Regions from separate parts of the Burkholderia sp. MSMB0856 genome, predicted to be linked through region 2. Evidence: predicted binding sites of a transcription regulator. Region 2 holds the regulator's gene; the other holds the start of a gene.
What was found. The regulator FliA, encoded in region 2, starts transcription of late flagellar genes. The targets are predictions, from matches to a motif close to CTAAAGTTTNNNNNNNNNNNGCCGNTA.

Region 1 (10,535 bases), 370 kb from region 2:
GGCGGCCCGGCCGACGACTACGGTCGCGCGCAGTACCGGATGCCGCTGCAGCCGTCGCTCGACGGCAACACGGTCGATCTCGACGTCGAGCGCGTGCAGTTCGCGAACAACGCGCTGCACTACGAAACCGGGATGACCGTGATGACCCAGCAGATCAAGGCGATGATCGCCGCGATCTCGACGAACTCGTAAGCGCGCGCCGCTTCGCCCCGAACAAGGAGCCCCCATGCCCTCGTTGATGAACATCTTCGGCGTCGCCGGTTCGGCGCTGTCCGCGCAATCGCAGCGCCTGAACGTCACCGCGTCGAACCTCGCGAACGCCGACAGCGCGACCGGCCCCGACGGCAAGCCATACAAGGCCAAGCAGGTCGTGTTCGCGACCGACCCGATCGGCGGCGCGCGCACCGCGTCCGGCCAGGGCGTCGGCGGCGTGCGCGTGACCAGGGTGGTCGACGATCCGTCGCCGATGAAGTCGACCTACGACCCGGCGAACCCGGCCGCCGACGCGAACGGCTATGTGCAGATGCCGAACGTCGATCCGGTGCAGGAGATGGTGAACATGATCTCGGCGTCGCGCTCGTACCAGGCCAACGTCGAGACGCTGAACACCGCGAAGACGCTGATGCTCAAGACGCTGACGATCGGCACGTAAGCCGCGCGCCGAGCGTCCTTCCCCACCGAGACCCAGACCCGACAGTTCCGACACAAGGCCACCCAGGATGACTTCCACCAGCACGACGATCGGCAGCAACGGCACCAACGTGTCGACCCTGCCGACCGACACGATGAACACCAACAACGTGTCGACGAACGGCACGTCGGCGAGCGACCTGCAGGCGACGTTCCTGAAGCTGCTCGTCACGCAGCTGCAGAACCAGGATCCGACGAGCCCGGTCGACAGCTCGCAGATGACGTCGCAGCTCGCGCAGATCAACACGGTGAGCGGCATCGCGCAGCTGAACACGTCGCTCACGTCGCTGTCGACGCAGCTCGCGGCCGGCCAGCAGACGCAGGCCGCGCTGCTGATCGGCACGAACGTGCTCGCGCCGGGCAACGGCGTCGCGGTGAAGAGCGGCGCGGCGTCGCCGTTCGGCGTGTCGCTCGCGAACGACGTGTCGAACCTGACGATCACCGTGAAGAACAGCTCGGGCGTCGTCGTCAACACGATCAACGCAGGCAAGCAGTCGGCCGGCACGGTGCCGTTCAACTGGACGCCGACCGATGCGGCCGGCAACGCGCTGCCGGACGGCAAGTACACCGTGAGCGCGCAGTACACGGGCTCGGACGGCAAGACGTATGCGCCGACCGTGCTCGCGGCCGCGCAGGTGCAGAGCGTGATCAAGCAGGCCGACGGCACGGCGGGGCTCGTGCTGTCGAACGGCACGACGGTGGGCTTGACCCAGGTCGCGTCGATCTTCCCGAACACCGCGTCGTCGTCGTCCGGCGGCACGACCACCACCAACTGATCCAGATTTCTCGAAAACGGAGACCGAAATGGGTTATCAACAGGGTCTGAGCGGCCTCGCCGGCGCATCGAACGCGCTCGACGTGATCGGCAACAACATCGCGAACGCGAACACGGTCGGCTTCAAGTCGAGCACCGCGCAGTTCTCCGACATGTACGCGAACTCGGTCGCGACGTCGGTCAACACGCAAATCGGGATCGGTACGACGCTCGCCTCGGTGCAGCAGCAGTTCGGCCAGGGCACGATCAACACGACGAACTCGTCGCTCGACGTCGCGATCAACGGCAACGGCTTCTTCCAGATGTCGAACAACGGCGTGACGACGTACTCGCGCGACGGCACGTTCCAGCGCGACAAGAACGGCTTCATCGTCGACTCGCAAGGCCGTAACCTGATGGGTTACGCGGCCAACACGGGCGGCGTGATCAACACCGCGCAGACCGTGCCGCTGCAGGCGCCGACCAGCAACATCGCGCCGACCGCGACGACCAAGATCACCGGCCAGTTCAACCTGAACTCGCAGGACACGGTGCCGACCAAGACGCCGTTCAGCGCGACCGACACCACGACGTACAACTACTCGACGTCGATCCAGGTGTACGACTCGCTCGGCGGCTCGCAGGCGGTCAACATGTATTTCGTAAAGTCGGCGGCCGGCACGTGGGAAGCCTACGCAGGCGTGCAGGGCGGCGCCACGACGGACCTCGGCACGGTCACGTTCAACTCGTCCGGCGCGATCCAGAGCACGACGACGGGCACGCCGGCCGCGCCGACCGCATCGCTCGGCCAGTTTCAGTTCACCGTTCCGAACACCGACGGCTCGGCGACGCCGCAGCAGCTCACGCTCGACCTGACCGGCACCACGCAGTACGGCGGCAAGGACGGCGTGAACAACCTCGCGCAGGACGGCTATGCGAGCGGCACGCTGACGACTTTCTCGATCGGCGCCGACGGCAAGCTGACCGGCAACTACTCGAACGGCCAGACGTCGGTGCTCGGCCAGATCGTGCTCGCGAACTTCAACAATCCGAACGGGCTCGTCAACCTCGGCGGCAACCAGTACGCCGAATCGTCCGCGTCGGGCGTGCCGCAGATTTCGTCGCCGGGCAGCACGAACCACGGTTCGCTGCAGGGCAGCGCGCTCGAGAACTCGAACGTCGATCTCACGTCGCAGCTCGTCAACCTGATCACCGCGCAGCGCAACTACCAGGCGAACGCGCAGACGATCAAGACGCAGCAGACCGTCGACCAGACGCTCATCAACCTGTAATGCGCGGATAACCGGCAGCCATGGACCGACTGATCTACACGGCGATGACGGGCGCGTCGCAGTCGCTCGACCAGCAGGCGATCGTCGCGAACAACCTCGCGAACGCGTCGACGACGGGCTTTCGCGCGCAGCTCGCGACCTATCGCGCGGTGCCGATGAATTTCGGCGACGGCAGCAACATCGACCCGACGACGACGCGCACCTACGTGCTCGCCTCGACGCCCGGCGCGGATTACGCACCGGGCCCGATCACGCGCACCGGCAACCCGCTCGACGTCGCCGTGCAGGGCGCCGGCTGGCTGTCGGTGCAGGCCGCCGACGGCAGCGAGGCGTACACGCGCGCGGGCAACCTGCACGTCGATGAAAACGGCCAGCTCGTCAACGCGAGCAACCTGCCGGTGATCGGCAACGGCGGCCCGATCTCGGTGCCGCCGAACGCGGAAGTGACGATCGGCAAGGACGGCACGGTGTCGGCGCTGATGCCGGGCGATCCGCCGACGGCGGTCGCGATCGTCGACCAGATGAAGCTCGTGAACCCGGACCCCGCCACGCTCACGCGCGGCAACGACGGGCTGTTCCGCACCGCCGACGGCAATCCGGCCGACACCGATCCGAACGTGGTCGTCACGCCGAATTCGCTCGAAGGCAGCAACGTGAACCCGGTGACCGCGATGGTCGCGATGATCGACAACGCACGGGCGTTCCAGCTGCAGTCCAAGCTGATCCAGACGGCCGACCAGAACGAGCAGTCGGCGAACCAGCTGCTCAACTTCAGCTGAGCGGCACGGCCCTCGCTACCAGGAGAAGATTCAACATGAACCGATCGCTCTACATCGCCGCCACCGGCATGAATGCGCAGCAGGCGCAGATGGACGTGATCTCGAACAACCTCGCGAACACCAGCACCAACGGCTTCAAGGCGTCGCGCGCGGTGTTCGAGGATCTGCTGTATCAGACCATCCGCCAGCCGGGCGCGAACTCGACGCAGCAGACCGAACTGCCGTCGGGCCTGCAGCTCGGCACCGGCGTGCAGCAGGTCGCGACCGAGCGCCTGTACACGCAGGGCGGCCTCACGCAGACCGGCAACTCGAAGGACGTCGCGATCAACGGCGCGGGCTTCTTCCAGGTGCTGATGCCGGACGGCACGAACGCATACACGCGCGACGGCTCGTTCCAGACCAACGCGCAGGGCCAGCTCGTCACGTCGAGCGGCTACCAGATCCTGCCGGCGATCACCGTGCCGCAGAACGCGCAGTCGCTGACGATCGGCAAGGACGGCGTCGTGTCGGTCACGCAGCCGGGCTCGAGCAACGCGGTGCAGATCGGCTCGCTGCAGATCGCGACCTTCATCAACCCGGCCGGCCTCGAGGCGAAGGGCGAGAACCTGTTCGCCGAGACCACGTCGTCGGGTGCGCCGAACGTGTCGCAGCCGGGCCTGAACGGCGCAGGCGTGCTCAACCAGGGCTATGTCGAGGCGTCGAACGTGAACGTCGTGCAGGAGCTCGTCAACATGATTCAGACGCAGCGTGCGTACGAGATCAACAGCAAGGCCGTGACGACGTCCGACCAGATGCTGCAGACCGTCACGCAGATGAAGAGCTAACCGGAAAGTCCCGTCGTCGCCATGAAGCAGGTTCGCCTCCTCCCGTCAGCCTCCGTCCGCGCCGCGTGCGCGGTCGCGGTGGCCGCGCTCGCCGGTTGCGCGCAGATTCCGCGCGACCCGATCATCCAGCAGCCGATGACGGCGCAGCCGCCGGCGCCGATGGCGATGCAGGCGCCCGGCTCGATCTTCAACCCGGGCTACGCCGGCCGGCCGCTGTTCGAGGATCAGCGGCCGCGCAACGTCGGCGACATCCTGACGATCGTGATCGCGGAGAACATCAACGCGACCAAGTCGTCGGGCGCGAACACCAACCGCGCGGGCGACACCAGCTTCAGCGTGCCGACGGCCGCCTTCCTCGGCGGGCTGTTCGCGAAGGCGAACCTGTCGGCGGCCGGCAACAACAAGTTCGCGGCGACCGGCGGCGCCAGCGCGGCGAACACGTTCAACGGCACGATCACGGTGACCGTCACCAACGTGCTGCCGAACGGCAATCTCGTCGTCAGCGGCGAGAAGCAGATGCTGATCAACCAGGGCAACGAGTTCGTGCGCTTCTCCGGGGTGGTCAACCCGAACACGATCTCGGGCGCGAACTCGGTCTACTCGACGCAGGTGGCCGACGCGCGGATCGAATACTCGGCGAAGGGCTACATCAACGAAGCCGAGACGATGGGCTGGCTGCAGCGCTTCTTCCTCAACATCGCACCGTGGTGATGACGATGCAGCAGCCACTTTTCCACCGCTTCTCGTCGCGCGCGTCCCGTATGTCGCGCGTGCCTGCCGTCGCGCGGCTCGCCGCCGCGTTCGTGCTGGCGGCATGCGCGCTCGGCACGGCGCCCGCGCACGCGGAGCGCCTGAAGGACCTCGCGCAGATCCAGGGCGTGCGCGACAACCCGCTGATCGGCTATGGCCTCGTCGTCGGTCTCGACGGCACGGGCGACCAGACGATGCAGACGCCGTTCACGACGCAGACGCTCGCGAACATGCTCGCGAACCTCGGCATCTCGATCAACAACGGCTCGGCGAACGGTGGCACGTCGTCGCTGAACAACATGCAGCTGAAGAACGTCGCGGCCGTGATGGTCACCGCGACGCTGCCGCCGTTCGCGCGGCCGGGCGAGGCGCTCGACGTGACGGTCTCGTCGCTCGGCAACGCGAAGAGCCTGCGCGGCGGCACGCTGCTGCTCACGCCGCTGAAGGGCGCGGACGGCCAGGTGTACGCGCTCGCGCAGGGCAACATGGCGGTCGGCGGCGCGGGGGCGAGCGCGAACGGCAGCCGCGTGCAGGTGAACCAGCTCGCGGCCGGCCGGATCGTCGGCGGCGCGATCGTCGAGCGCTCGGTGCCGAACGCGATCGCGCAGATGAACGGCGTGCTGCAGCTGCAGCTGAACGACATGGACTACGGCACCGCGCAGCGGATCGTGTCCGCGGTCAATTCGAGCTTCGGCCCGGGCACCGCGACGGCGCTCGACGGCCGCACGATCCAGCTCGCCGCGCCGGCGGATTCCGCGCAGCAGGTCGCGTTCATGGCGCGCCTGCAGAACCTCGACGTGAGCCCGGACAAGGCCGCCGCGAAGGTGATCCTGAACGCGCGCACCGGCTCGATCGTGATGAACCAGATGGTCACGCTGCAAAGCTGCGCGGTCGCGCACGGCAACCTGTCGGTGGTCGTCAACACGCAGCCCGTGGTGTCGCAGCCGGGGCCGTTCTCGAACGGGCAGACGGTGGTCGCGCAGCAATCGCAGATCCAGCTGAAGCAGGACAGCGGCGCGCTGAAGATGGTGACGGCCGGCGCGAACCTCGCCGACGTCGTGAAGGCGCTGAACACGCTCGGCGCGACGCCGGCGGACCTGATGTCGATCCTGCAGGCGATGAAGGCGGCCGGCGCGCTGCGCGCCGATCTGGAGATCATCTAAATGGCAGCTACTCTCCCGAACGCAAACGACCTGACGCAGCGCTTCGCCCTCGACGTGCAGGGCTTCGACGCGCTGCGCGCGCAGGCGAAGCAGTCGCCGCAGGCCGGCGCGAAGGCGGTCGCGGGCCAGTTCGACGCGATGTTCACGCAGATGATGCTCAAGAGCATGCGCGACGCGTCGCCCGACGGCGGCCTGCTCGATTCGCACACGTCGAAGATGTACACGTCGATGCTCGACCAGCAGCTCGCGCAGCAGATGTCGAAGCGCGGGATCGGCGTGGCCGACGCGCTGATGAAGCAGCTGCTGCGCAACGCGGGGCAGGGCACGGGCGGCGACACGGCGGCCGACGCCGGCGCGGCCGGGCTCGGCGCGGTGGGCCTGGGTGCGGCCGGCTCGGGCACGTCGGGCAACGAAGGCAGCCTCGCCGCGATGAACGCGATGGCGCGGGCCTATGCGAACGCGGCGAACAACGGCGGGCTCGCCGGCGCGCGCGGCTACACGGCCGGCAGCGCGCTGACGCCGCCGCTGAAAGGCGCGAGCGGCGCGCAGGACGCCGACGCGTTCGTCGACCGGCTCGCCGCCCCGGCGCAGGCGGCGAGCGCGACCACCGGCATCCCGGCGCGCTTCATCGTGGGCCAGGCCGCGCTCGAATCGGGCTGGGGCAAGCGCGAGATCCGCGCGAGCGACGGCTCGACGAGCTACAACGTGTTCGGCATCAAGGCGAACAAGGGCTGGACGGGCCGCACGGTGTCGGCGCTGACGACAGAATACGTGAACGGCGCGCCGCGCCGCGTCGTCGCGAAGTTCCGCGCGTACGATTCGTACGAGCACGCGATGACCGATTATGCGAACCTGCTGAAGAACAACCCGCGCTACGCGGGCGTGCTGAGCGCGAGCCGCAGCGTCGAGGGCTTCGCGCACGGGCTGCAGAAGGCAGGCTACGCGACCGACCCGAACTACGCGAAGAAGCTGATCTCGATCATGCAGCAGATCGGCTGACGGGGCAGGGGCCGGAACGGCCCCGCCTGCCGCCCATGCTTGCAGTCTTACGGACCGCGCCCGGCACCCCGCCGCGCGCGGTTTCAACGTTTGCGCGAAAAAAACCGGCAATTCGATCTAAACTTTCGGTGAGCACTGCCGCTAAGTGTGTGAGACCTGCAACCGGGCCCTTGTTCTGGCCCGGTTTTACTGCGCACCGGTCGCCCGGGCGCCCATGAAAAGAAAACCGGCTAGCCATGAATATCGAAACGTCGACCGATCCGAGCCTGGATGCGGGCCATTCCGGGCCCGACTACGCCCGCCGCAATCCGCTGGAGATCGGCGTGCAGCTGCGCAACCTCGTGAACCGCGGCGACTTCCTGACCGTCCAGTACCCGGGCGGCCAGCTCGTCACGCGCCTGCTCGAGGTCGACGTCGGCGCGCGCACGTTCACGTTCGACTGGGGCGCGCTGTCCGAGCAGAACGCCGGCATCCTCGGCGCGTCGCATTGCACGTTCGCGGCGGCGCCCGAAGGCGTGCGCGTCGAATTCACCACGAGCACGCCGCGCGAGACGCGCTACGAGGGGCTGCCCGCGTTCGTCGCCGATTTTCCCGACGTGCTGATGTGCATCCAGCGCCGCGAGTATTTCCGCGTCGATGCGCCGATCGTCGATCCGTTCCTGTGCCGCGGCAAGCTGCCGGACGGCGAGAGCTTCGTGTTCGAGGTGCATAACCTGTCGCTGGGCGGCGTCGGGCTGCGCACGGCCGACGAGCGCGTCGAGGCGCTCGAGGTCGGCACGCTGCTGCCGGAGGTCGAGCTCGAGCTGACCGGCCACGGCAAGCTGTCGCTCGACCTGCGGCTCGTGTCGCAGCGTTCGACGCAGATGCCGAACGGTTCGCGGCGCTTCCAGCTCGGTTTTCGCTTCATGTCGCTGCCGGGCAGCGCGGAGAACACGCTGCAGCGCCTGATCACGCAGCTCGAGATGAAGCGCCGCTCGCTCGCGCGGGCCTGACGTAATCCCTCTCGCGGCCCCGCCCGGGGCCGCTTTCGCACCGGCGCCGGCGGCGTCCGCCCGGCGGCTCGACAGACGACGCGCACGCGCGCGTCGCACGCGCATTTTTCCCTCAATTTTTCCGATCCGCGGCCGTTATACCGGGAGTCACGCAACCCGGCGGCCGCAGCGCGGCCGGCTCATCAGGATCGCGCATGTCCAACACACTCATGAACCTCGGCGTCAGCGGCCTCAATGCCGCGCTCTGGGGCCTCACGACGACCGGTCAGAACATCAGCAACGCCGCCACGCCCGGCTATTCGGTCGAACGCCCGGTCTATGCCGAGGCGAGCGGCCAGTACACGTCGAGCGGCTACATGCCGCAGGGCGTGAACACCGTCACGGTGCAGCGGCAGTACAGCCAGTACCTGAGCGACCAGCTGAACAGCGCGCAGTCGCAGGGCGGCGCGCTGTCGACGTGGTATTCGCTCGTCGCGCAGCTGAACAATTACGTCGGCAGCCCGACGGCCGGGATCTCGACCGCGATCACCGGCTATTTCACCGGCTTGCAGAATGTGGCGAACAGCGCTGCCGATCCGTCGGTGCGGCAGACCGCGATCAGCAACGCGCAGATTCTCGCGAACCAGCTCAACGCGGCCGGCCAGCAGTACGACGCGCTGCGCCAGAGCGTGAATACACAGCTCACCAGCACGGTGTCGCAGATCAACACGTACACCGCGCAGATCGCGAAGCTGAACCAGCAAATCTCGGCGGCGAGCAGCCAGGGGCAGCCGCCGAACCAGCTGATGGACCAGCGCGACCTCGCGGTGTCGAACCTGTCGAGCCTCGCAGGCGTGCAGGTGGTGCGCAACGACAGCGGCTACAGCGTGTTCCTCGCGGGCGGCCAGCCGCTCGTCCTCGCCGACAAGAGCTATCAGCTCGCGGCCGTCACGTCGCCGTCCGATCCGAGCGAGCTGACCGTCGTGTCGCAGGGGATCGCCGGCGCGAACCCGCCAGGCCCGAACCAGGCGCTGCCGGATGCGTCGCTGTCGGGCGGCACGCTCGGTGGCCTGCTCGCGTTCCGCAGCCAGACGCTCAACCCCGCGCAGGCGCAACTCGGCGCGGTCGCGGCCAGCTTTGCCGCGCAGGTCAACGGGCAGAACGCGCTGGGCATCGATCTGTCCGGCAAGCCGGGCGGCAACCTGTTCACGGTGGCGGCCCCGGCCGTCTATTCGAATCAGGGCAACACCGGCAATGCATCGCTGTCCGTCTCGTTCGCCAATGCGTCGCAGCCGACGACGAGCGACTACACGCTGTCGTACGACGGCACGAACTACACGCTGACCGACCGCGCGAGCGGCACGGTGGTCGACCAGAAGGCGGGGCCGATGCCGCTTTCGCTCGGCGGGCTGAACTTCTCGTTCTCGTCCGGCGCGATGAATGCCGGCGACCAGTTCACCGTGCTGCCGACGCGCGGCGCGCTGACCGGTTTCGGCCTCGCGACGACGAGCGGCTCGGCGATCGCGGCCGCGTCGCCGGCCATCACGTCGGCGTCGAGCACCAACATCGGCACCGGCAAGATCGCGCTGAGCGGGGTGAGCGCAGGCTACCAGGTGCCGTCGACCAAGCTGACCTACGACGCGGCGACGAAGTCGCTGTCGGGCTTCCCGGTCGGCACCACGGTGACGATCCCGGGCACGCCGCCGACGTCGGTGACGATCGCCAGTCCGACCGACCCCGTGCCGTACGACCCGTCGACCGGTGCGGCGATGACGATGTCCGGGGCGGCCGCCGGGGCGATGAACGGCGTGACCGTCACGCTGTCGGGCACGCCGTCGGACGGCGATTCGTTCACGATCGGACCGTACGCGGGCGGCACGAGCGACGGCAGCAACGCGCTCGCGCTGTCGAAGCTCGTCAACGCGAAGACGCTCGGCGGCGGCACGACGACGCTCACGGGCGCCTATGCGAACTACGTGAACAACATCGGCAACGCCGCGAGCCAGCTCAAGTCGTCGAGCACCGCACAGACGGCGCTGGTCGGCCAGATCACGTCCGCGCAGCAGTCGGTGTCGGGCGTGAACCAGAACGAGGAGGCCGCGAACCTGATGCAGTACCAGCAGCTCTACCAGGCGAACGCGAAAGTGATCCAGACGGCGGCTTCGCTGTTCCAGACCGTGCTGGGCCTGTTCAGCTGAGCGGATTCGAGAGGATAGAAACGATGCGGATTTCCACGACCCAGTTCTACCAGCTGAACGTCGGCCAGATGAACGATCAGCAGGCCCAGCTCGCGCAGCTCTACCAGCAGATCTC
Region 2 (10,535 bases):
TTTCATCGAGATGCTTCGGCAGCACGTACACCTTGTTCTCGTACTGTTCGCCGCGCGTGAAGAGTTCGATCTGCGCGAGCGTCTGGTTCGCGAACGAGTTCGACATCACGAACGACGGGTGGCCGGTCGCGCAGCCGAGGTTCACGAGGCGGCCTTCGGCCAGCAGGATCACGCGCTTGCCGTCCGGGAAGATGATGTGGTCGACCTGCGGCTTGATGTTTTCCCACTGATACTGGCGCGTCGACGCGACGTCGATTTCCGAGTCGAAGTGGCCGATGTTGCAGACGATCGCGTTGTGGCGCATCGCCTTCATGTGATCGTGGTTGATCACGTGGTAGTTGCCGGTCGCCGTCACGAAGATGTCGGCCTTGTCGGCCGCGTATTCCATCGTCACGACGCGGTAGCCTTCCATCGCCGCCTGCAGCGCGCAGATCGGATCGATTTCGGTGACCCACACGGTCGCGCCCAGGCCGCGCAGCGATTGCGCGCAGCCCTTGCCCACGTCGCCGTAGCCCGCGACGACCGCGACCTTGCCCGCAATCATCACGTCGGTCGCGCGCTTGATGCCGTCGACGAGCGACTCGCGGCAGCCGTACAGGTTGTCGAACTTCGACTTCGTGACCGAATCGTTCACGTTGAACGCCGGGAACGGCAGGCGGCCGTCCTTTTCCATCTGGTACAGGCGGTGCACGCCGGTCGTGGTTTCTTCGGTCACGCCCTTGATGTGCGCGAGGCGCGTCGAGTACCAGGTCGGATCGGCGTCGAGGTGCTTCGCGATCGACTTGAAGAGCGCGACTTCTTCCTCGTTGGTCGGCTTCGCGATCACCGAACGGTCCTTCTCGGCCTTCGAGCCGAGGATCAGCAGCAGCGTTGCGTCGCCGCCGTCGTCCAGGATCATGTTCGCGAATTCGCCGTTCGGCCATTCGAAGATGCGGTGCGAGAATTCCCAGTATTCGTCGAGCGACTCGCCCTTGAACGCGAACACCGGCGTGCCGGCTTCGACGATCGCGGCAGCGGCGTGGTCCTGCGTCGAGAAGATGTTGCACGACGCCCAGCGGACATCGGCGCCGAGCGCCTTCAGCGTCTCGATCAGCACGCCGGTCTGGATCGTCATGTGCAGCGAACCTGCGATGCGCGCGCCCTTCAGCGGCTGCTGCGCCTTGTATTCGTCGCGGATCTGCACGAGGCCCGGCATTTCGGTCTCGGCGATGTTCAGCTCCTTGCGGCCCCAGCCGGCAAGCGCCATGTCGGCGACGATGTAATCCTTGGAAGCTTGCGAATCGATAATGGCGTTCATCACGCCCTCCTTTCTAAAAAAGTTCTAGAAATTGGTGACGTGAGCGCCGTTCAGGAAGCGGGGCCGGCGCGAATGTTGCCGCACGGCTGCTTGGTGAAGCTTTCCGAGCCTGGCGGACGCAGGATGGTCCGTCGCAACGCTCCTCGGGAAGCGGGAGGGATTGTAGCAAATCGGCGCGGGAAATGCGCGTCGCGCGCCACGCACCGCGCGCGGCGTCGGCGCGCGCGGGCGCTATGAAAGGGTCAGTTCTCGGCGCCGACCCAAGCCTGTTCGCGCAACCGCGCGCGCAGGCGCGCGACGGCCTGGCTGTGCAGCTGGCACACGCGCGACTCGCTGACCTCGAGCACCGCGCCGATCTCGCGCAGGTTCAGCCCGCGCTCGTAGTACAGCGACATCAGCAGTTTCTCGCGCTCGGGCAGCCGCTCGATCGCTTCGACGAGCGCCTCGCGCAGGTGTTCGTCGAGCAGCGACGACAACGGATCGGCGTGATCGACGCGATAGCGGTCGAGGAACGGCTCGTCGTCGGCCGCGCGATCGAAATCCTCGTAGTAGATGAGCTGGCTGCCGTGCAGGTCCTGCAGCATCCCTTGATATTCGTCGAGCGGCATCTTCAGGTGCTGTGCGATCTCGGTCTCGCTCGCCGAGCGGCCGAGATGCTGCTCGACCTGGTGCACCGCGTGCTCGACCTCGCGCGACGTCTTGCGCAGGCTGCGCGGCAGCCAGTCGTTGCTGCGCAGTTCGTCGAGCATCGCGCCACGGATGCGCTGGGTCGCGTAGGTCTCGAACTGCGCGCCCTGGTCTTCCTTGTAGCGGCCGGCCGCGTCCATCAGGCCGATCATGCCGGCCTGGATCAGGTCGTCGAGATCGACGCTCGCCGGCATCTTCGCGACGAGCTGCAGCCCCAGGCGCCGCACGAGCGGCGCGTATTGCGCGAGCACGTCGGCCTGGGTCATCTTTCCTTGAGCGTTGTACATCATGGCTCTCTCCTTCCGGTGGCGCTCACGCGGCGTGTGCCGCACCCGCCTCGTACGACGGCTTGCCGCCCGCATGCACGGCGCGGCCGGCGCCCGATCGCGGGCGCATCGGCCAGTACAGCAGGTCGGCGGCGATCTGCCGGTAATCGCGCGCCGCAACCGACGACGGGAACGCGTCGACCGCGGTATGCATCAGGTCGCGTGCATGCTCGACGAGCGGATCGGCGCTCACGCAGCCGGCGTCGGCGATCGACACCGTCAGGTAGCGGCTCGCGACGCCCGCGAGGTTGTCGAATGCGGTCCTGGCGTCGGCATGGCTGCCGACGTGATTGGTCAGCACGCGGAACTGCGCGACCGCGTGCGCGAAATGCAGGCGCTTCATGCACGCATACGCCTCGGTGATCGCCTGCGCGGCGACCCGCGTGACGATCAGCACGTCGTGCGCCTCGCGCGCGAGCGGGGAGAACGTGCCGTCGGCACCGAGTTGCGCGTCGACCAACACGATGTCGGCCTGGCCGTCGACGAAGTCGCTCAGTTGCGAATCGCTGTAGCCGTCCCGCGCGGCCGCGCACAGGCCGAACCCGGCGGCGACGCGCGTGCGTTCGCCGTCGCGCAGCCAGGCGCCCGCGAGCGTCGCCGTGGCCGAATGCACGTCGGCGCGCTCGTCGACGACGAGCACGTCCTTGCCGAGCGCGGTCAGCGCGGCCGCGACGTTCACGACGGTCGTCGTGCAGCCGACGCCCGCCGGCCCGCCCGTCACCGCGACGATGCGCGACGCGCGCCCGGCCAGCAGGCGCCGCAGCCCTTCGGCCTGATCGATGATCCGTTTATCCAAATCGCACCTCGTGCAGCTCGGCGGTGGAACGTGCGGTCAGTGCGGAAAGCAGCGTCGGCATGTCCTCGTCTTGCGGCACGAAGGGCGAGCCGTCGCGCGGCACACAGAACGCGCTCTTCAGCAGGAACCGGGTCGATGCGACGTACAGGTTTTCCGGCACTTTCTGGCCGGTCGACACGTAATGGACCGGCAGCTTGTAGCGGATCACCGTGTCGAGCACGCCGCCGAGGTGGGTCGCCTCGTCGAGCTTGGTCAGGATGCAGCCGGCGAGATCGGGATACTCGGCCGCGCTGCGGTAGGCCTGGACGACCTCGTTGAGCGTGTCGCCGTGGCTCGTCGCGTTGAGCAGCAGCAGGCGCTGCACCGGCGCGTTCGCGCCGTGCAGCATCGCGATCTGGTCGGACAGCGCGCGGTCGCGCTGGCTCATGCCGATCGTGTCGATCAGCACGATGTGCTTGTTGCGCAGCTCGGACAGCGCGAGCTCGAGATCGCCCGCATCCTTCACCGCGTGCACGGGCACGCCGAGGATCTTGCCGAAGATGCGCAGCTGCTCGTGGCCGCCGATCCGGTAGCTGTCGGTGGTCAGGAGCGCGACCTTGCTCGCGCCGAAGCGCATCACGCAGCGCGCGGCGAGCTTCGCCGTGGTGGTCGTCTTGCCGACGCCGGTCGGCCCCATCAGCGCGAACACGCCGCCGCGCTCCATCAGCGCGTCTTCGCTCTCGAGCACCGGCAGGTTCGCGGCGAGCACCGACTGCGCCCATTCGGCGGCCTGCTCGAAGGTTTGCGCGTCGTCGCCGGACGGCAGGTTGTCGACCAGCATGCGCACCAGTTGCGCGGAGAAGCCGGCCGAGAACAGGTGCCTGGTCAGCGCGCCGTGCACCGGGCTGCGGCGCTGGCGGTCGTGCCACATCAGGCTGTCGAACTGCTCTTCCATCATCCCGCGCATCGCGCCGAGCTCGTGCATCACCGTATCGTTGACGATGCTCTCGATGCGCGTCTTCACAGCGTCGGCCACCGCGGCCGCCGCTTCCGCGGACAGGCGCGTGCGTTCGGCCGGCTTCGCGGTGCTCGCTTCGCTCTGGCGGGTCATCGGCGCGGCGGCCGACGGCATCCGGCGTTCGGCGTCGCGCACGATGTCGCGCGCCCAGCCGGCCGGCGTCGCGGACGCGGCGTCCTGCTGCGCGCGCGCCGGTGCCTGCGGCGCGGCCGGTGCGGCCTGCGCGCGGGCGATCAGCGCTTCGCGCTGCTGGGTCAGGCGCTTCGCGTGCTCGACGAGCCACGGCGCGGGTTCGGACGCTGCCGCCGGCGTGCCGGCAGCGGGCGCAGGCGCGACCGGCGCGTTCGATGCCGCGTCCATGCCGGCGTCGAAGGCGGCCGCTTCGGCTGCCGGCTTCGTCGCTTCGGCGCTTGCGCCGAACACCGACGAGAACACGTCCGGCAGGCCGCCTTCGCCCGCCGCATACGGATTGACGGCCGGGCGCGCGAGCGCGGCACCCGGGCGCGACACGATGCCCGGGACGGCCGCGGCCGGCACGGATTCCGGCGCGCGCGGCGCGACGGTGCGTGCCCGGACGGCGGCCGGCGGCGTGACCGCAGCGAGATCCGAATCGGCGAGTGCGACGATTTCGACGCTGCCGTCATCGAGCGTGCGGTTCGACAGCACGACGGCGTCGGCGCCGAGTGCCTCGCGCACGAGGCGAAGCGCGTCGCGGCTGGTCGCGCCGGTGAATTTGCGAATGTTCAAGCGGAACCCCCGATGACGTTAACGACTTTGATCGTGCGCGTGTCCGGCACTTCGGCATACGACAGCACTTTCAGTTGCGGCAGGCTGCGGCGCAGGAAACGCGCGAGCATCGCGCGCAGCGCATGCTGCACCAGCAGCACCGGCGGCAGCCCGAGATTCTGTTGACGCAGCATCGCCTGTTGCGTGCCGGTCAGAAGGTTGTGCGCGAGGCCGGGCTCGAGGCCCGGGTTCGCGCCGGTGGCGAGCGCCTGCGACAGCACCCGCTCGAGATTCGAATCGAGGCCCATCACCTGCATCTCGCCCGAGCCCGGATACCACTGCTGCGTGATCGCACGGCCGAGCGACAGCCGCACCGCGGCGGTGATCTCGTACGCGTCGCCGCGGCCCGCGTGTTCGGACACGGCCTCGAGGATCGTGCGCATGTCGCGGATCGGCACGCCTTCCTCGAGCAGGTTCTGCAGCACTTTCTGCAGCGTCGTCAGCGAGATCGTCTTCGGCACGAGGTCCTCGACGAGCGACGGCGCATCCTTGCCGGTGCGCTCGACCAGCGCCTGCACTTCCTGGCGGCCGAGCAGTTCGGCCGCGTGCTGGACGACCAGATGGTTCAGGTGCGTCGCGACGACCGTGCTCGCATCGACGACCGTGTAGCCGTACACCTGCGCCTGCTCGCGCATCGCGACGTCGATCCACACGGCGGGCAGCCCGAATGCCGGATCCTGCGTCACGGCGCCCGGCAGCGCGGCCGTCACCTGGCCCGGGTTGATCGCGAGCCACTGGCCCGGGAACACTTCGCCCGCGCCGATCTCGACGCCCTTCAGCGCGATCCGGTACGCGTTCGGCCGCAGTTCGAGGTTGTCGCGGATGTGGATCACCGGCGGCAGGAAGCCGATCTCCTGCGCGAATTTCTTGCGGATGCTCTTGATGCGCTTGAGCAGTTCGCCGTCGCTGTTCTTGTCGACGAGCGGAATCAGCCGGTAGCCGACTTCGAGGCCGAGCGGATCGATCAGTTGCACGTCGTCCCAGGTCGCCTCGTGGCTGTCGCCCGGCAGCGCGGCGGGCGGTGCGATCTCGGTCACGTCGCCGGCCGCCACGCGGGCCGCCGCGCGGCGGACTTGCGTGCGGGCAAGCCAGATCGCGCCGCCGCCGAGCGCGAGGAACGCAAAGTGCGGCATGCCCGGGATCAGCCCCATCAGCACGATGATCGCGCCGGTGATGGTCAGCACGCGCGGGTTGGTGAACAGCTGGCCGGTGATCTGCGTGCCGATGTCCTCGTCGGTCGCGACCCGCGACACGATCACGCCGGCCGCCGTCGAGATCACGAGCGACGGGATCTGCGCGACGAGGCCGTCGCCGATCGTCAGCAGCGTGTAGTTGGTGCCGGCCGCCGCGAACGACATGTCGTGCTGCACCATCCCGACGATCAGCCCGCCGATCACGTTGATCGCCATGATGATCAGGCCCGCGATCGCGTCGCCGCGCACGAACTTCGACGCGCCGTCCATCGAGCCGTAGAACTCGGCTTCCTGCGACACGGCGAGGCGCCGCTTGCGTGCCTGCTCTTCGTTGATGAGGCCCGCGTTCAGGTCGGCGTCGATCGCCATCTGCTTGCCCGGCATCGCGTCGAGCGTGAAGCGCGCGGACACTTCGGCGATCCGCCCCGCGCCCTTCGTGATCACCATGAAGTTGATGATCATCAGGATCACGAAGACAACGATGCCGACCGCGAAGTTGCCGCCGACGAGGAAGTGGCCGAACGCCTCGATCACCTGGCCGGCCGCGTCGGGGCCGGTGTGGCCCTCGAGCAGCACGACGCGCGTCGACGCGACGTTCAGCGACAGGCGCAGCAGCGTCGAGAACAGCAGCACGCTCGGGAACGCCGCGAAGTCGAGCGGCTTCATCGTGTACATGCTGACGAGCAGCACCATCACCGACAACGCGATGTTGAACGTGAACAGCAGATCCAGCAGCATCGGCGGCAGCGGCAGGATCATCATCCCCAGGATCATGCAGATGAGGATCGGGCCCGCGAGCGCGCGCAGGTTGGTGCCGGCGAACGGATTCTGGCGTTTGGCGAACAGGCCGGTGGTCGGGGTGCTCATGCTGCGTTTCCTTGCTTGCCGAGCGTGTCTTCGGCTTCTTCACGCTCGTCGTCGGCCGATACCGACGACCCCTTGTCGAGTTCCGCCGGCACGTCGAGATCGACCGGCGCGGCCGGGAAGTCGCCGCCTTCCGAGCGGAAGCGCTTCAACTGGTAGACCCACGCGAGCACTTCGGCGACGGCCGAGTACAGCGAGCCGGGAATCTCGCGTTCGAGTTCGACGTTGTGATACAGCGCACGCGCGAGCGGCGGCGCTTCGAGCAGCGGCACGTTGTGCTCGGCCGCGAGCTCGCGGATGCGCGCGGCGACGAGGTTCACGCCCTTCGCGACGACCTTCGGCGCGCGCATCTCGCCGTCCGTGTACTGCAGCGCGACGGCGAAGTGCGTCGGGTTCGTGACGACCACGTCGGCCTTCGGCACGGCGGCCATCATCCGGCGCCGCGCGATCGCGCGCTGCTGCTGGCGGATGCGGCCCTTCACGTGCGGATCGCCTTCGTTCTCGCGATGCTCGCGCTTCACTTCTTCCTTCGTCATGCGCAACTTCTTGTTGTACTGCCAGATTTGGTAAGGCACATCGAGCGCGGCGACCACCAGCATCCCGGCGACCGTCGTGCCGCAGCACACGGCGACCAGGTGCATCGCATCGGCGAGCGCCGAGCCGAGCGGCTGGGTCGCGAGGCCGAGCAGCTCGTCCTTGCTGCGCCAGATCGCGATCCCGCCGATCCCGCCGACGACAAGCGTCTTCGCGAGCGACATCCCGAGCTGGATCGGCCCCTGGATCGAGAACATCCGGCCGAGGCCGGAGATCGGGTTCAGGCGGTCGAACTTGAGTTCGAAGGTCTTCTGCGAGATCAGCCAGCCGCCGAGCGCCATCGGCGCGAGCAGCGCGGCGAGGCCGGTGAGCGCGAGGATCGGCAGCAGCGCGGCGAGACCTTCGACGCTCGCGCTGCCGGCCGCCGACAGCATCCGGTGCGTGTCGAACGCGGTCGCGCGATCGAACGCGAACGCGCCGCGCAGCATCGTCTGGAGATGGGCGCCCGACGGACCCGCGAGCAGCCACGCGCCGTAGAACCCGGCCGCGAGCAGCGCGAACGAAGCCAGTTCGCGCGAACGCGCGACCTGCCCCTCCTCGCGCGCCTTCTCGCGGCGTCTCGGAGTGGCGGCTTCGGTTCTGTCGAGATCGCTCTCGTCTGCCACGGTGCCTCCAGTCGGGTACGGCGAAATGCCGCTTTCCAGTGACACCGATTATTCATGCGCACGTCAAACGCCGATCGGTCGAGCAAAGCCGGGAAAGGGGGGTATTTCGGGGAATCGGGCGAGCCGGTGCGGCGGGAGGTCGCGGGCAGGCGCGGCGCGCCGGGAGGCGGTGGAAACCGCGTTCGCGGGCGGGCGCGGTGAGGCGTGTGAGGGGATGAAGCGGGGAAGCGGGAGATCGAGGCGGCCGTGGAACGATCGTCGGCCCGCCCCGACGCGACGGCGTCGCGCGTCGGGGCGGGCGGCGCTCAGATCACCGGGATCGGATCCGAGCCGAAACGGTTCGGGCCGTTGGTGCCGCGCGAGCACATCCACACGAGCAGCAGGATCCCGCCGACGATCGGAATGAACGCGATCAGCAGGAACCAGCCGGAGCGGCCCGTATCGTGCAGGCGGCGGACGGTGACCGCGAGGCTCGGCAGCACCAGCGCGAGCGACACGACGGCCGCGACGATCATCAGCAGCAGCGAAAGTGCGCTCGCGTCGCGCCCCGCCATCGTGAGCACCTGGCAGACGATCGACACGACGCTGGTCAGCAACGCGAAATACCAGTATTCGGCACGGCGCGCGCGGCCTTCGAATTTCGCATATTGATTGAGTGCGGAACGAACGGCTTCGGTGAAATTCATTTTATTGCCCTCATGTTTTATATCGGCGACCCCGGAAACAACGCGGGCATTATAAGTTTGAATTTCCGGGCATTGCATCTCTTTTCGCGTGCCGACCGGCTCGCATGCGGGCTCCGGCATAACAGGAGCGGCTTCAGCGACGGAACGCTGCATCGCCTGCGGGCATGTCACGTCATTTTTATAATCGCGACGTCCCGGCATAAACGACGGCCAGATAATCCATGACTTGATTACACCAGCATGAAACGCGCCGCGATCGATAATCGAATCGATCGTTCGGCGCGCATTTACCGGCCGACCGGGAATATTGCCGGGCGTCACGCACGCACGTCGGGAACGGCGCGTCCCGGCCGGCGTTCGCGCTAGCCCGCCGCCGCCTGCTCCAGCACATGGAGATCGAGTTTCTTCATCTTCATCACCTGCGCCATCACGCGCTCGGCGCGTGCCGGATCGCCCGCCATCAGTTCGGCCATCTGCACGGGCACCACTTGCCACGACACGCCGAAACGGTCGCGCAGCCAGCCGCACTGCTGCGCGCGCTCGTCGCCGCCGTCGGACAGGGCCGTCCAGTAGCGGTCGATCTCCTGCTGGTCGCGGCAGTTGACGACGAACGACACGGCCGGCGTGAGCGGAAACGCCGGGCCGCCGTTCAGCGCGAGAAACGCCTGCCCGTCCAGTTCGAACGACACCGTCATCACCGCGCCCTCGGCCTGCCCGGACGCCTGCGCACCGGACTTGCCGTAGCGGGCGACGTTCAGGATCCGCGCGTCGTCGAACACCGACACGTAGAAGCGGGCGGCCGCCTCGGCGTCGCGGTCGAACCACAGAAACGGCGTGATGCGTTGAATACGCTGGCTCATGGCGTTGTCTCCTCGATGTCGTGCCGGCACCGGTGCCGGTCTTATATCGTAGGCGCTGTGCCGGCACGGCGCGGCCGCCCGATGCGTAGTGCGTCGCCGCCGGCGAAGGCGAAAAAAAGGGGGCGATCGCTCGCCCCCTTTCCTGCCGCCGCCGTGCGTGCGCGGTCAGAACGCGACGTAAGGCTGCGCGCCGCCGCTGCCGGTCCGGTCCATCCCGAAGTAGATCGTCTTGCCGTAGAAGTGCGGCATGCCGAGATCGAGCCAGCCAGCCGCGCCGAACGGGCCGGCGATATCGTTGAACGCGAACGTCGACGAATTCGCGAACAGCACATCGGCGTTCGCGACGGGCATCGACACGCCGCCCGACACACCGTTCTTGCCGGTCAGCGTCGCCGTATAGGTGGTCGTCGACGACGGGCAGTAGAACTGCGTATTGGTCGAGCAGGCCTTCTGCGACGAATCGTTGAAGAAGTACGCGTTCGAGCCCGTATCGAAGAACGCAGTCACGTTTCCGCCAAGGAACGTCGCATCGACGTCGCCCGTCGTCGTCGACGTCAGCACCGTCGACGCCCCGAGCGCGTTGTTGCTCTGCGTATTGATCCCGAACGTCAGCAGGCCCGTCGCGCTGCCCTGCCCGCTGCTCGAGATGTTCGGCATCTGCACGATCACGCCGTTGTTGTCGGTCGTGAAGCGATGGACCGGGTTGGCCACCTGCTGCGCAACCGGCACCAGCGCCACCGCGCAGCTCGAATTGCCGTTCGGGCACGCGTAGTAGTTGTTGGACGTCGCCGACGTGGACGTCGCGCAGCTCGTGCCGCAATCGACCGGTGCCGGCCCGATGCCG

Region 1: the regulator FliA is predicted to act here: its motif matches at 8,355-8,381, upstream of flgK (flagellar hook-associated protein FlgK).

What each region holds. Positions count from the first base shown of each region.
Region 1 is NZ_CP013427.1:3,304,944-3,315,478, reverse strand. Features, by position in the region: gene flgB (flagellar basal body rod protein FlgB) at 1-192, shown strand, start outside; gene flgC (flagellar basal body rod protein FlgC) at 227-652, shown strand; gene WS87_RS16725 (flagellar hook assembly protein FlgD) at 720-1,466, shown strand; gene flgE (flagellar hook protein FlgE) at 1,495-2,736, shown strand; gene flgF (flagellar basal-body rod protein FlgF) at 2,757-3,515, shown strand; gene flgG (flagellar basal-body rod protein FlgG) at 3,551-4,339, shown strand; gene flgH (flagellar basal body L-ring protein FlgH) at 4,361-5,050, shown strand; gene WS87_RS16700 (flagellar basal body P-ring protein FlgI) at 5,056-6,252, shown strand; gene flgJ (flagellar assembly peptidoglycan hydrolase FlgJ) at 6,253-7,251, shown strand; gene WS87_RS16690 (flagellar brake protein) at 7,488-8,243, shown strand; gene flgK (flagellar hook-associated protein FlgK) at 8,438-10,420, shown strand; gene flgL (flagellar hook-associated protein FlgL) at 10,444-10,535, shown strand, end outside.
Region 2 is NZ_CP013427.1:206,328-216,862, reverse strand. Features, by position in the region: gene ahcY (adenosylhomocysteinase) at 1-1,297, opposite strand, end outside; S-adenosyl-L-homocysteine riboswitch at 1,332-1,448, opposite strand; gene WS87_RS01940 (RNA polymerase sigma factor FliA) at 1,540-2,274, opposite strand; gene WS87_RS01935 (MinD/ParA family ATP-binding protein) at 2,297-3,106, opposite strand; gene flhF (flagellar biosynthesis protein FlhF) at 3,099-4,850, opposite strand; gene flhA (flagellar biosynthesis protein FlhA) at 4,847-6,949, opposite strand; gene flhB (flagellar biosynthesis protein FlhB) at 6,946-8,145, opposite strand; gene WS87_RS34655 (DUF805 domain-containing protein) at 8,451-9,152, opposite strand; gene WS87_RS01910 (VOC family protein) at 9,194-9,691, opposite strand; gene WS87_RS01905 (DUF3443 domain-containing protein) at 9,857-10,535, opposite strand, start outside.